DNA from 3 places in the Pseudactinotalea sp. Z1748 genome. Region 3 is predicted to be linked to each of the others. Evidence: riboswitches for the same ligand, from Rfam matches in the RefSeq annotation. Region 3 holds a riboswitch; each other region holds the start of a gene.

Region 1 (4,238 bases), on a different contig from region 3:
CTCCAGGGCCTCGCCCACTCCGGAGCCGCCGCGCCGCCCGGCGTTCTCATCACCGGCGTCCTGGGTCTGCTCCGGAGCGGCATCCTCAGCGAGATCCGGCGCCGGCATGCCACCGCGGTGCCCGTGGCCGAAGGCTCCATCCAGGCCGGACAGATCGGGCAGTCCGAGTTCGGTGCTCGTCTGGAACTCCCCGGAGAATGCCTCCACCGAGTGCTCGGCCATCATGGCCAGGACGTCCTCGGGTGACTTCTCGGGCAGATCGGCCGAGCCGGCCTGCGCCGTGAGCCCGACCCCGCCCGCGATCACGACGCCGACCACTGCGGCCGGTAGCCAGCGGTGCCATCTGCGGGTCATCGTGACCTCCTTGCGTGCTGGTTCGACCATACGCCTCACCACGGCCGTCGACCAGTACTCACCATTCCCGGTGCGATGAGGCGCCCTCGGCGGGTACGGCCCTCGGCTGAGCGCCGGCGGTGCTCAGAGTTTGGAGAACATCGCCTCGAAGGAGGGGACGTCGTCGTACAGGTCGGCCGGGCGGGCCTCGTCCCGGGCCGCCACGAGTTCGGCGAATTCGCGACCCGCCCGGCGGATCCGGGCCGGGAGCGGATTGACGTCGTCGGCCCGACCGGACCAGTCGTCGGTGGCGGCGAATACCGCGGTGGTGACCACATCGGTCCGCAGGTAGGTGAACATCGGCCGGATCGCGTACTCCAGCGCCAGGGAGTGTCGCGCCGTACCACCGGTGGCTCCCAGCAGTACCGGCATCCCGGTCAGGGCGTCCTTCTCGATGATGTCCACGAAGGACTTGAACAACCCGGACGCTCCGGTGGTGTAGATCGGGCTGACGGCGATGACGCCGTCGGCGCCGGCTAGGCGCTCCAGCACTCCCTTGAGGTCACCGGAGGGGAACCCGGACAGCATCGCGTTGACGGTGTCGTGGGCGTGGTCGCGCAGTTCCACGACCTCCACCTGCGCCTGGACGCCGCGGGCCTTGAGTTCACTCACGGCGGCCTCGACCAGCCGGTCCGTGAGCAGCCGGGTCGAGGAGGGCTTGTTCAGGCCACCGGAGACGGCAACGATTGTGCGGGCAGTCATCAGAGATGAGTCCTTTCTTCAGAGTCCGAATGCGGCACCACGCTGGGCGGCGCCGGCGGCGGCAGTAGCGACGTCGTCCTCGGCTCGGCGGCCGGTCCAGTGGTCCTGCCCGGCCACGTGCTGGCCCTGGGACTTGCCGGCCTCGGCGACCTGGGCCACCCGGTCGGCGTGGCTGGGCGGGTTCGAGGGGACATGCGCGGGACGGGCTGCCTCGTTGATCTCGCGCAGCGCCGGCACGATCTCCTCGGCCAGGATGTCGATCTGCTCCAGCACCGTCTTCACCGGCAACCCGGCGTGATCGATGAGGAACAACTGCCGCTGGTAGTCGCCCACGTGCTCGCGCATCGTGGCGTAGCGGTCGATGATCTGCTGCGGTGAACCCACGGTCAGGGGGGTCTCGCGGGTGAAGTCCTCCATCGAGGGTCCGTGACCGTAGACCGGGGCGTTGTCGAAGTAGGGCCGGAACTCGTTCCACGCGTCCTGGGAATTCTTCCGGGCGAAGAACTGTCCGCCCAGGCCAACGATCGCCTGGTCGGCCTTGCCGTGGCCGTAGTGCTCGAAGCGCTTCCGGTAGAAACTGACCATCTTCTTGGTGTGGTCGATCGGCCAGAAGATGTTGTTGTGCAGAAACCCGTCGCCGTAGAAGGCGGCCTGCTCGGCGATCTCGGGGGTACGGATGGAGCCGTGCCACACGAACGGGGGCACCCCGTCCAGCGGGCGGGGTGTGGCGGTGAAGCCCTGCAGCGGAGTGCGGAACTTCCCGTCCCAGTCCACCACGTCCTCGGTCCACAGTCGGCGCAGCAGCGCGTAGTTCTCGATCGCGAGGTTCACGCCCTGGCGGATGTCCTGGCCGAACCAGGGGTAGACCGGGCCGGTGTTACCGCGGCCCATCATCAGGTCCATCCGGCCGTCTGCGAGCACCTGCAGCATGGCGTAGTCCTCGGCGATCTTCACCGGGTCGTTGGTGGTGATCAGGGTGGTCGCGGTGGACAGCGTGATGTTCTTGGTGGTCCCGGCCAGGTAGCCCAGCATCGTGGTCGGCGAGGAGGCCACGAACGGGGGGTTGTGGTGCTCACCGGTGGCGAAGACTTCCAGCCCGGCCTGGTCGGCGTGCTGGGCGATGGTCATCATCGCCCGTACCCGCTCGGTGTCATTCGGCGTGTGACCGGTGGTGGGGTCAGTGGTGACGTCACTGACGCTGAAGATTCCGAACTGCATGGTGCAGGCCCCTCAAGAAACTCGATGCATTTGCATATACACCCTGGCAAACATCACCGCCACCCGTTCTATTCCACCCACCGCCCTTCCCGCACCCCACCCCCTTCCCGCACCCCACCCCCTTTCCCGCACCCCACCCCCGCTTTCCACACACCACCGCCGAGAACGAGGGTTGTGGTCGACGGCGACGTTCCTGCCACTCGTCCTCGACCACCAGGGTCGCTCTCGGCGGGTGTGGGGGGTGGGGGCGGTGGGGGGTGTGGGGGGTGTGGGGGGTGTGGGGGCGACCCGACCTTCTGCGGGGTGGGGTTGTTAGACTCGAAGGCCACGACACGGGGTGCCGCCCACCGCGCGGCTGAGATGACACCCGTCGAACCTGCACTAGTTCGTACTAGCGAAGGGAATGTCCATGACTGATGTTTACGGTCACACCGAATCGGCGGGCCTTCCGGAGGCGGTCCACGTGACAGAGCAGGCCGCACACCTGCTGCGAGCCCTGCGGGAGCACAGCCCGTTGGTGCATAACATCATCAACCACGTGGCCACGAACTTCTCCGCCAACGCGTTATTGGCGATCGGGGCGGCACCGGCCATGGTGGACACGGCCGAGGAGGCGGGGGTGTTCGCCCCGATGGCGTCCGGACTGCTGATCAACCTGGGCACGTTGTCCCATCAGCAGCGCGACGCCGGCCGGGCGGCGGTGAGCGCCGCGAGCGAAGCCGGCACCCCGTGGGTGCTTGACCCGGTGGCGATCGGAGCGCTGCCGTTGCGCACCGGTTTCGCCGCCGAACTACTCGCCGCCGGGCCCACGGCAGTGCGCGGCAACGCCTCGGAGATCATGGCACTGGCAGGCGCCGGGGCTGGTGGGCGCGGGGTGGACTCTGCCGACGACACCGATACAGCCGCCCCGGTCGCCGCAGCCCTGGCCCGCGAGACCTCGATGGTGGTGGCGGTCTCCGGTGCGCGTGACCTCATCACCGACGGGTCAGCGGCCATCAGGGTCGATAACGGCCACGCGTTGCTCACCCGGATCACCGGCGCCGGCTGCGCACTCGGCTCGATCATCGCCGCGATGCTCGGTGCCCGTGGGACCACCAGCGCGCTGACCGCTGTCTCCGCCGCGCACGTGGTCTACGGCATCGCCGCCGAAGTGGCTGCCACCGACGCTCACGGCCCGGGCACGTTCCTGCCCGCGTTCCTGGACGCACTGGCCGGCATCACCCCGGAGCAGGTGATCGAGCAGGCTCGGGTCGAGGTGCTGGCGGCACCTGCGCCGGACCCGCAGGAGGCCTGAATGCAGCCCGGCATCTACCTGGTCACCGACCGCGAGTTGTGCGCACCACGCGGGGTGCCGGCCACGGTGGCAGCCGCGGTGGCCGGCGGGGTGCACACCGTGCAACTGCGGGACAAGGAGGCCGACCTGGACGATCACCTGCGTCAGTTGACGCACCTCACCGAGGTGATCGATGGCCGGGCGCACCTGATCGTCAACGACCGGCTCGACGTCGTCGTCGCCGCGCACAGTCGCGGCCTGCCGGTGCACGGGGTGCACCTGGGGCAACTCGATGACACAGCGGTGGCGGCCCGTGCGGAGTTGGGACCGGAGGCGATCGTCGGTCTCACTGCCAATACGGTCGCGCACCTGCAAGCCGTCGCCGCCCTGCCGGGGGGCACCGTCGACTACCTGGGGGTGGGGGTGATCCGGCCGACGACGACGAAGACCGACCATCCGGACGCGCTCGGTATCGAGGGGTTCGGCCGGTTCGCCGCCCGGACGCCGCTGCCGTGCGTGGCGATCGGCGGCGTGCGGCCCGAGGACGCCGGGCCGCTGCGGCGCGCCGGTGCCGGCGGGGTGGCAGTGGTCTCGGCGTTGTGTGCGGCGCCGGATCCCGAGGCGGTGGCCCGGGGGCTGCGTACCGACTGGG
Region 2 (4,238 bases), on a different contig from region 3:
ATCGGCATCGACGGCGACCGCGTACATCGAATCCGCAGCCGGCGTCGGTGAGGGGGCCCGGACCGGGCTGAGCAGCGTGGTGGTCGGCATCGCGTTCCTGCTGGCCACGCTGTTCTCCCCGATCGTGGCGCTGGTGCCCTTCGAAGCGGCTACGCCGGTGTTGGTGCTGGTGGGCTTCCTGATGATGGCCCAGGTGACCGGGATCGACTGGAAGCGCACCGAGGTGGCGATCCCGGCGTTCCTGACCATCCTGATGATGCCGCTGACCTTCTCCATCGCCGCGGGGATGGGCGCCGGGTTCATCGCCTACGTGATCATCCAGGTAGGTGCCGGACGGATCCGCAAGGTGCACCCGCTGATGTGGGTGACCTCGCTGATGTTCGTCTTCTACTTCGTGCGCGGTCCGATCGGAACGCTGCTCGGGGGTTAGCGGGGCCGGCAGTCGGGGTGCGGGGCGGCGCGGGTACTGTGTCCGCCGGTGGTCTTGGGTCGGGGAGCGGGCCGGGTGGGCAGTTGCTCCGGGTGGCCCGGTGCTCCGAGTGATTGCGCCGCGGTTGGTGCGCCGGCGCCTGCCGATGGACCATGGGGGATGACCCGCTCCACTCCGCCCCGCACCTGGAGGTTCTCCGGTCGGATCGCCGGTTGGGGGACCGCCGGTGGGACCCGGTTCGTCGTGGGTAACTGGCACACCACTCCGCTGGGGCCATTCGCGGGGGTGATGGTGCAGCATCCGCACGGGCATCGAGTGCTACTGGCGCCATCGACGGAGGTCGCCGAGTTCGTCTCGGCCACCTACCAGTTCGATGCCGTCGAGCCCGCGAACGTGACCGTGCACCGGTATGCGCCCAGATCCCCGGCAGGGGCTCGTGCGCGTGACGCCGTTGTGCGGGGAATGGCAGATCCCGGCTCCTCCCAGCCGCCCGTACCGGCTGAGGCGCTGCCGCGGACTGCGCCCACCACGGCGGGGGAGCGGTGGCAGATCGAAGCCGGCCCACTGTCCGCAACCGTGCAGATCGGCAAGCGGGCAGCGGTGGGTTGGCTGTTGCGCGCGCTGCCCGCTGCGGTGACCGGTGCGCCCTGGTTCACCCTCCTGACCGATCCGGTCGCGCGGGTGGCCCTGCCAGGGGTGCGCACCCGCGGTTCGGCCGGGGGTGGGCGCAGGGAGTACTACGGTGCGAGCGACCTTCATCGCCTCGCCGGTGCTCGTACCTCGTGGGATGGAACGGACTTGGGCGCGATGGTTCCGATCGACCCGCCGGTGCGGTTCGGGTTCGCCTCCACCCCGGCGAAGCCCAGCCTCACCGACTTGGTCACCACGGTGCGCGACGGGGCTCCCTGAGCGCGTACCCCACACCGCCAGTGCGCGAGGCGGACGGGCGCTCGTGAACTGGGCTGGCGCGGTTACGTCCCGCGGGCCGGCGTGGGTGAGCCCACCGAGATGGTCAGGTGGGTCGCCACGTGCGGGACGGTGGTGCCCACCCGCGCCCACGCGTCGACGGCGGTGGCCACCACCTCCGCGAGGTCGCCGGTGAATTTGGTGGCGTAGTGGGCCGCAGGGGCGGCAACCCCGCGCGCCTGTGCGCGGGTGATAGCCGCCTCGATGATGGACATGTGTTCGCCGGCATCATCCCCACCATCGAGTAGCGGGTACAGCGACCACTGCGCCACCGCCTCGATGCCGGTGGGTTCCAGGCGCACCGGGGCCACCTCGGGCAGGATCGTGGAGGTCAGGTCGCAGGTACGTTCGCCCGGGCAACCGCGGGAGAACAGCACGTGGGCGGCGACGTGCCCGCCACCGGAGTGCCGGGAGGCAGCGGCGATGGCAGCCACCAGGTAGCCGGCCAGGTCCTGTTCGGCCGGCACCGCCCGAGCACCGACGTATGTGCTGACCTCGTCGGTCTCGATCACCAGCCCCTCGCCCGCGCCGCTCGCCTCCACCTCGGCGAGGGAGTCCAGGATCACGCGCACGAAGTCGTCGGTGTGCGGGTGGAGGCTGAATCGCATCCCGACGCCCAACTCGCGTGGCGTGGCCTCGCTGGTGCCGGTCGTGGTGATTGCCTCCGTGCTGCCGTGGCCGGTGGTGATCATCGGTGCCTCCGGTCCCGGGGTACCTCACGAGCCGCCGACGCTCATCGGCGGGTGCCCAACTCCCTACGCCGGTACGAACCGGATCAGGTGGACGGGTCTGCGGACTCTCCGCACTCTCAGCGCTCCGCGCGCTCCCCGGGGGGTAGGTTCGACGCTAACCGTGGCGGACCGGCGCTGTCCACCCGCCGAAGCCAGCATTAATCGACTTTGCCCGCAGATTCAGCCGATCAATGCTGACTTCGGCGGGTGGTGGTGAGGACCTGGCGGACGTGGTGGGCGATGGTGCCGGGTGGGCGCAGGTCGCGGCTGGTGAATCGCAGGACGGTGGCATCCGCCTCGGCCAGCAACCGGTTCTGGCGCTGCCGGTCCCGGAAGAGCGCCTCGGGTTCGCTGTGGACCTGGCGTCCGTCCATCTCGACGATGACCCAACCGCCGTCGCGGCGCCGCCATCCCATGTCACCGCGCCCGATGAGCGTACCGGTGGCGTCGCGCAACACCACCTGGAGTTGGTCCGGTGGCAGATCGTGGTCATGACAGTCGAGCCGGGCCCACGTCTCCAATGGTGATTCGGCGCGACCATCCACGAGCGGCCACCACCTGCTGGTTCGCGCGGCACCGCGTCGCCCCTGCAGCCACCGGCGGACGTCGGTGAGGTCGCTGGTGTTGATGAGGCCTTGGTTGAGGGCCGAATCGAGCACGGCGACCCCGTGATCGCGTCGCAGGAGTGGCAGAGCGTGGACGAGTGCGGTGGGGACGTCGCTCACCTGCCAGCCGGCGTACCGCACCCGCACCGGCACGTCACGATACCGGCGCACAACGACGCCGACCGGTCCCCGCAGCCAGCGCCCACCTGTGAGCGCTACTTCCGGCGTCAACTGCTGGGGCAGCCCTGCGACGCCATGGAGGGCCAGGGCGCAGCACCCCACGGCAATGGCGTCCTTGCCGATCGCCAGCAGGCCGGTCCAGGCGGCCTTGCGCCGGGACGCGTCGAAGTCCGTCGGACGGTCCGGCTCGGTGTCGTAGACGCCGCGCACGACCCGCTTCCACATGCCGCGAGCGACCAGGGTGGCGCACCGGTCGCCACTGATGCCCAGAGCCCGGCATTGCGCGGTGGAAATGAGGCCGCACTGCCAGTGGGTGTACCGCAGCAGGCCCTCCGGGATCGGTACCGTGCGCATGACGCCAGTAAGCACCAATCCACCGCGCCCATAGCGGCTGCCCACCAGCACCTGTGGACACAGTTTCCCAGTGTGCATACCCGCCCATCCCCCGCCGAAGCCAGCATTGGTCGACTTTGCGGCGCGTTCAGCCGACTAATGCTGACTTCGGCGGGGGCTGGGGCCGGGGCCGGGCTGGGGCCGGGCTGGGGGCCGGGTGGGGGTGGCTGGTGAGTTGTCAGCTGTGGGAGTGGCGGCCGATGAGGAACCAGGCCAGAGTGCCCAGGAACGGCAGGGCGAACACGGCCAGCATCCACAGCGCCTTGAGTCCGGAGGTATAGTTCCGCGACTGCGCGATAGACATGAGTGCGGCGACGATGAGCGCCAGCCACGCCAGCCCGAAGACGACGACCACGAGGCCCCCTGCGACCGCATCAAACATGTTCCGACCATAGCAACGGGACCGGGTGGGCACTGGCCCTGGGAGGTCAGGTTCCGCGGAAACGGGGCGGCCTCGGAAGTTGTCAGGTTCCGCAGTACGTCACGAACGGGGCGGCCTCGGAAGTTGTCAGGTTCCGCAGTACGTCACGAACGGGGCGGCCTCGGCCGGGGCCGGCTCGGTGAAGCGCTCCAGTCCCGGGCGCTCGGTGAACGGCTGGGTGATCACGTCCAGCAATTCATCGAAGGGGCCCAGGTCTGCGGTGCCGGCAGCGGCGAGAGCTTCCTCGACCAGGTGGTTGCGTGGGATGTAGATGGGGTTCACCTGGGCCATCACGCTCGCATCCGGGCGATAGGAGAGCCAGCGTTGCAGCCACGGCTCGAAGGCCGGCCGCTCGGTCGATGACGCAGCCTCGCCTCCGGCCCCGTCGAGCGATGCCGGGGCCGGAACCTCATCACCACGGGCGCCGTCGAGCGACGCCGGGCCCGGAACCTCATCGCCACCGGCGCCGCCGGACAGTGCCGGCAGCGGAGCCTCATCGCCACCGGCGCCGT
Region 3 (4,238 bases):
ATCCTGCTGATCGTGGCCCCGATGCCGGCGGTGGGATACGCCGGACGGCCAAGTTTCTTCGGTCTGGTCCACCTGGTCGGGCGGTTCATATTCGACGTTCTGCACGCCTCGGTCCAGGTTTCATGGCTGGCGTTGCATCCCCGCAAGGCTCCCCAGGGTGGTGTGGTCCGGATCCGGTTGCGGTCGGCATCGGACCTGATCCTGACTCTGACCGGCGTGTTCACCTCCCTGGTTCCCGGTTCGATCATTGTGGAGGCGCATCGACTCACCGGAACTCTGTACGTGCACGTGCTGGATCTGGGCATGACCGACGGTGCCGACGGGATGCGCAAAATGGTGCTGGCCCAGGAACGCCGGTTGCTCTATGCCTTGGCCAACCAGGAGGATCTGGCCAAGGCCGGACTACCCCGGCGGCGTTGGTGGGGCGGCGGTCGAGGGGAGGTCGATCAGTGAGCCCGGTGGTGATGTGGATCGCCGGGACGATTCTCCTGGTGGCGGTACTGGTGGCGCTGCGCCGGATGGAGGTCGGCCCGAGCATGCTGGACCGGATTGCCGCGCTCGACGTGGTGGTTGCCGCATTGATCGGGGCCAGCGCGCTGTGGTCGGCCGGCACCGGGCGGGTGGACCTGGTCCCGTTGCTCACGGTCATGGCGATCGTCGGATTCGTGGCCGCAGTGGCCCTGTCCAGGTTCGCGGCCAGCGAGCCCGAGGACGAGGGCAGGATCCTCACCCACGAGGAACTGGCGCAGGTCGAGAGAGCGCGGCTGGCCCGGATGGACGAACAGGAGCCTGAAGGATGAGCTGGGACCTGCTCCGCGAGGTGATGGCCTCGGCGTTCTTCCTCACCGGGACGTTCCTGACCCTGGTGGCCGCCATAGGCGTGAACCGCTTCCCGGATCTGTTATCCCGCATGCACGCGGCCACCAAGCCGCAGGTCCTGGGCATCATTCTGATGATGAACGGCCTCGCCCTGTCACTGGCGTCCTGGCAGGTGGGCTGGAAGGTGCTTCCGGTGATCGTGTTCCAACTCGCTACCGCGCCGGTGGCCGCGCACATGGTGGGCCGGGCGGGCTACCGCACCGACAGGGTCCGGTTCGACCTGCTCGGGGTGGACGAACTTACCGAGGATCTGGAGTCGGTACGTGCCGAGAACGGGGACTCCCAGGCCTGACCTGCTGTGCGACCGCCCTCAGCGAGCGACGTCGCCGCTCGACATCCACTTGTGGGCGCCACGGCTGGCGTAGGCGCGGACCAACGCCACCAGCGCGCTGGAGATCGCCGCGAAGAGCACGATCTCAGCGATGGGCATGCTTCCGTCCTTGTCGTCGGTTGGTGGCTCATGACCGGTGACGCTCTTCCAGGCGGTGCCGAGCACCTTGTTCGCGACGAGGCCGGCGACGATGGTGGCAACGGCGGTGACGACTCGCTCCATGGCAGATCTCCTTTACGACGACTGCACCCAGCGTAGCCGTCCACGATCCTCGCGCACCCGTCGGCCGCACCGGCCGACGGGGTGTAGCCTCGTGGGTGCGACAGGGGAGCGTCGACCGAGTCAGGTGCGGCGCTGAGAGTGCGGCCACCCGCAGACCCTCGAACCTGCTCCGGTTAGCACCGGCGAAGGGAGTCGAGCATCTCTCCCGTGGCGTCGCGCCGCGGACCCCTTCTCACATCACGCTGAGGAGGAAGAATGAATCACCACACCATGTCTCACCGCAGACCTGTACGGATCGGACATCTTGCCGCGTTCACCGCTCTGGCACTGGCCGTGGCCGCCTGCACGGTGGGCACCGGGAACGACAACCCCGACACCACCCCTGACGACGACGCGGACACCACCGCAGTAGAGGAGGGCGAGGCCACCGGAGCCGGAGGCACGGTCCAGGTGGTCACGCACGACTCGTTCCACGTCTCGGAGGACCTGATCAGCCAGTTCGAGTCGGACTCCGGCTACACGCTGTCCTTCAGCGCACCCGGTGACGGTGGAGCCCTGGTGAACCAGTTGATCCTGACCAAGGACGCGCCCCTGGGCGACGTCGCCTACGGCATCGACAACTCCTTCGCCTCCCGCGGTATCGCCGAGAACGTCTTCAGCCCCTACACCTCCGCTGCACTGCCCCCGGCCGCCGAGGACTACCTGATCGACGGCGGAAACGAACTCACTCCGATCGACGTGGGCGATGTGTGCCTGAACATCGACACCGCCTGGTACGCCGAGGCCGGTATCGCCGAGCCGTCCGACCTGGCCGACCTGACCGGGCCTGACTACGCCGACCACGTGGTGGTGACCAACCCGGCCACCTCCTCACCCGGCCTGGCGTTCCTGCTGGCCACGGTCGCCGAGTTCGGGGACGGGTGGACGCAGTACTGGCAGGACCTGGCCGACAACGGCCTGCTCGTCGTCGACTCCTGGTCCACCGCCTACTCCGAGGAGTTCTCCGGCTCGGTCGGACAGGGCCCGCGCCCGGTGGCGTTGTCCTACTCCACCTCGCCGGCCTTCGAGGTCGGACCGGACGGGGAGGACCCGACGACGACGGCGATGCTCGCCTCCTGCTTCCGGCAGGTTGAGTACGCCGGGGTGCTGGCCGGGGCGGACAACCCCGAGGGCGCCGAGGCGTTCATCGACTTCCTGCTCAGCGACGCCGTCCAGGCTGACATTCCCGGACAGATGTACATGTACCCGGTCAACCACGACCTGGAACTCCCGCAGGAGTGGACTCAATGGGCCCCCCTCGCCGAGGAACCGTTGACCGTGGACCCGGCGGAGATCGACGAGAACCGTCAGGACTGGATCCAGGCTTGGACCGACATCGTGATCGGCTGAGGATGGGAGCCAGCACCGCCCGGTCCAGCCCGACCCGGCCCAATCCGACTCGGCCCAATCCGGCCCGGCGCAATCTGACCCGGCCCAATCCGGCCCGGCGCAGCCCGGTACGGCACGGCCCGGCACGCCCCGGCTCGGCCCGGCCCGATCCGGTAGGGCCCGGCCGGGTCCGGGTCTGCGTGGCTCGGCGTTGCGCTGCCGTCCGGGTGGGTCTGCGCACTGCGTCACCCGGTCGGCCGCGGGCCGCCGAGTAGGAGGGGTCCTGGGGATGGCACGGTGGTTGCGAGGCGGGGTGTGGGTGCTCGCGGCCGCCGTGCCGCTGGTGTTCCTGGCCATCTTCTTCGCCTGGCCGGTGACCACCCTGGTGTTGCGTGGTTTCGTGCCGGACGGTTCGTGGGACCTCAGCGGCTTCACCGAGGTGTTCGCCCGCCCGCGCACCTGGCGGATCCTCTTCCTCACGATCGCGCTGGGGGTGCTCGGCACCGTCTTCTCGGTGGTGCTCGGCGTCCCCGGTGCCTATGTGCTGTACCGGCGCACCTTCCGCGGCCAACGGATCCTGAGGGCGCTGATCACGATCCCGTTCGTGCTGCCCACCGTGGTGGTGGGGGTGGCGTTCCGGGCGCTGCTGGCCGCTGACGGCCCGCTCGGGTTCCTCGGCCTGGACCGCACCTTCACCGCGATCGTGCTGGCGCTGGTGTTCTTCAACTACGCGATCGTGGTGCGCACCGTGGGCGGCTTCTGGGAGCGTCTGGACCCGCGCACCGAGCAGAGCGCCCGGGCCCTGGGCGCTTCCCCGGCGCGCGCCTTCTGGTCTGTGACATTGCCGGCGCTCACCCCGGCGATCACCTCCGCCGCCTCGGTGGTGTTCCTGTTCTGCTCCACCGCGTTCGGAGTGGTGCTGGTGCTGGGCGGGATCCGGTTCGGCACCATCGAGACCGAGATCTGGATCCAGACCACCCAGTTCCTCGACCTGCGCACCGCCGCGGTGCTCTCGGTACTGCAACTATCGGTGGTGACCGCCGCGCTCATCACCTTCTCCCGTGCCCGGGCTCGGCGGGAGGCGGCCCTGAAACTACACGGCGCCCAGCACCAGGCACGCCGGCTGCGGCTGTGGCAGCCCGTGCCGCATCGTCGAGAGCGAGGGTTATGGGCGAAGTCGAGTGTCCGCACCGTCGGTCTCGGCCATACGGCTCGAAGTCGAGGCCGGCTTGCCGCCCGCTGGGGCCGCCCGGGGCCTGATCTTCCGGCGGCCGCGGTGACCGCCGTGGTGATCGTGGGCCTGCTCGCGCTACCCCTGGCCACGCTGGTGGTGCGCTCGCTGCGCACGCCGTCGGGCGCGTGGGGGCTGGACAACTATGTGGCCCTGGGCAGCACCGGCGGGCCGAACGCGCTCACCGTGACGGTATGGGACGCGGCC

What was found. A riboswitch is a leader RNA that binds a small molecule or an ion and turns the genes downstream of it on or off. The one in region 3 is predicted to bind thiamine pyrophosphate.
Region 1: another riboswitch for thiamine pyrophosphate. It lies ahead of thiM (hydroxyethylthiazole kinase); the one in region 3 lies ahead of ACO0LU_RS14975 (thiamine ABC transporter substrate-binding protein).
Region 2: another riboswitch for thiamine pyrophosphate. It lies ahead of ACO0LU_RS02365 (YkoF family thiamine/hydroxymethylpyrimidine-binding protein); the one in region 3 lies ahead of ACO0LU_RS14975 (thiamine ABC transporter substrate-binding protein).

Annotation. Positions count from the first base shown of each region.
Region 1 is NZ_JBMPQB010000002.1:78,541-82,778, reverse strand. Features, by position in the region: gene ACO0LU_RS04665 (LolA family protein) at 1-354, opposite strand, end outside; gene ACO0LU_RS04660 (FMN reductase) at 478-1,095, opposite strand; gene ACO0LU_RS04655 (LLM class flavin-dependent oxidoreductase) at 1,114-2,313, opposite strand; TPP riboswitch at 2,637-2,734, shown strand; gene thiM (hydroxyethylthiazole kinase) at 2,723-3,607, shown strand; gene thiE (thiamine phosphate synthase) at 3,608-4,238, shown strand, end outside.
Region 2 is NZ_JBMPQB010000001.1:497,595-501,832, forward strand. Features, by position in the region: gene ACO0LU_RS02355 (NCS2 family permease) at 1-430, shown strand, start outside; gene ACO0LU_RS02360 (hypothetical protein) at 590-1,339, shown strand; gene ACO0LU_RS02365 (YkoF family thiamine/hydroxymethylpyrimidine-binding protein) at 1,402-2,088, opposite strand; TPP riboswitch at 2,132-2,236, opposite strand; gene ACO0LU_RS02370 (hypothetical protein) at 2,316-3,266, opposite strand; gene ACO0LU_RS02375 (PLD nuclease N-terminal domain-containing protein) at 3,484-3,687, opposite strand; gene ACO0LU_RS02380 (protein adenylyltransferase SelO) at 3,814-4,238, opposite strand, start outside.
Region 3 is NZ_JBMPQB010000007.1:38,711-42,948, reverse strand. Features, by position in the region: gene ACO0LU_RS14995 (Na+/H+ antiporter subunit E) at 1-453, shown strand, start outside; gene ACO0LU_RS14990 (monovalent cation/H+ antiporter complex subunit F) at 450-800, shown strand; gene mnhG (monovalent cation/H(+) antiporter subunit G) at 797-1,171, shown strand; gene ACO0LU_RS14980 (DUF4235 domain-containing protein) at 1,190-1,432, opposite strand; TPP riboswitch at 1,525-1,640, shown strand; gene ACO0LU_RS14975 (thiamine ABC transporter substrate-binding protein) at 1,688-2,821, shown strand; gene ACO0LU_RS14970 (ABC transporter permease) at 3,090-4,238, shown strand, end outside.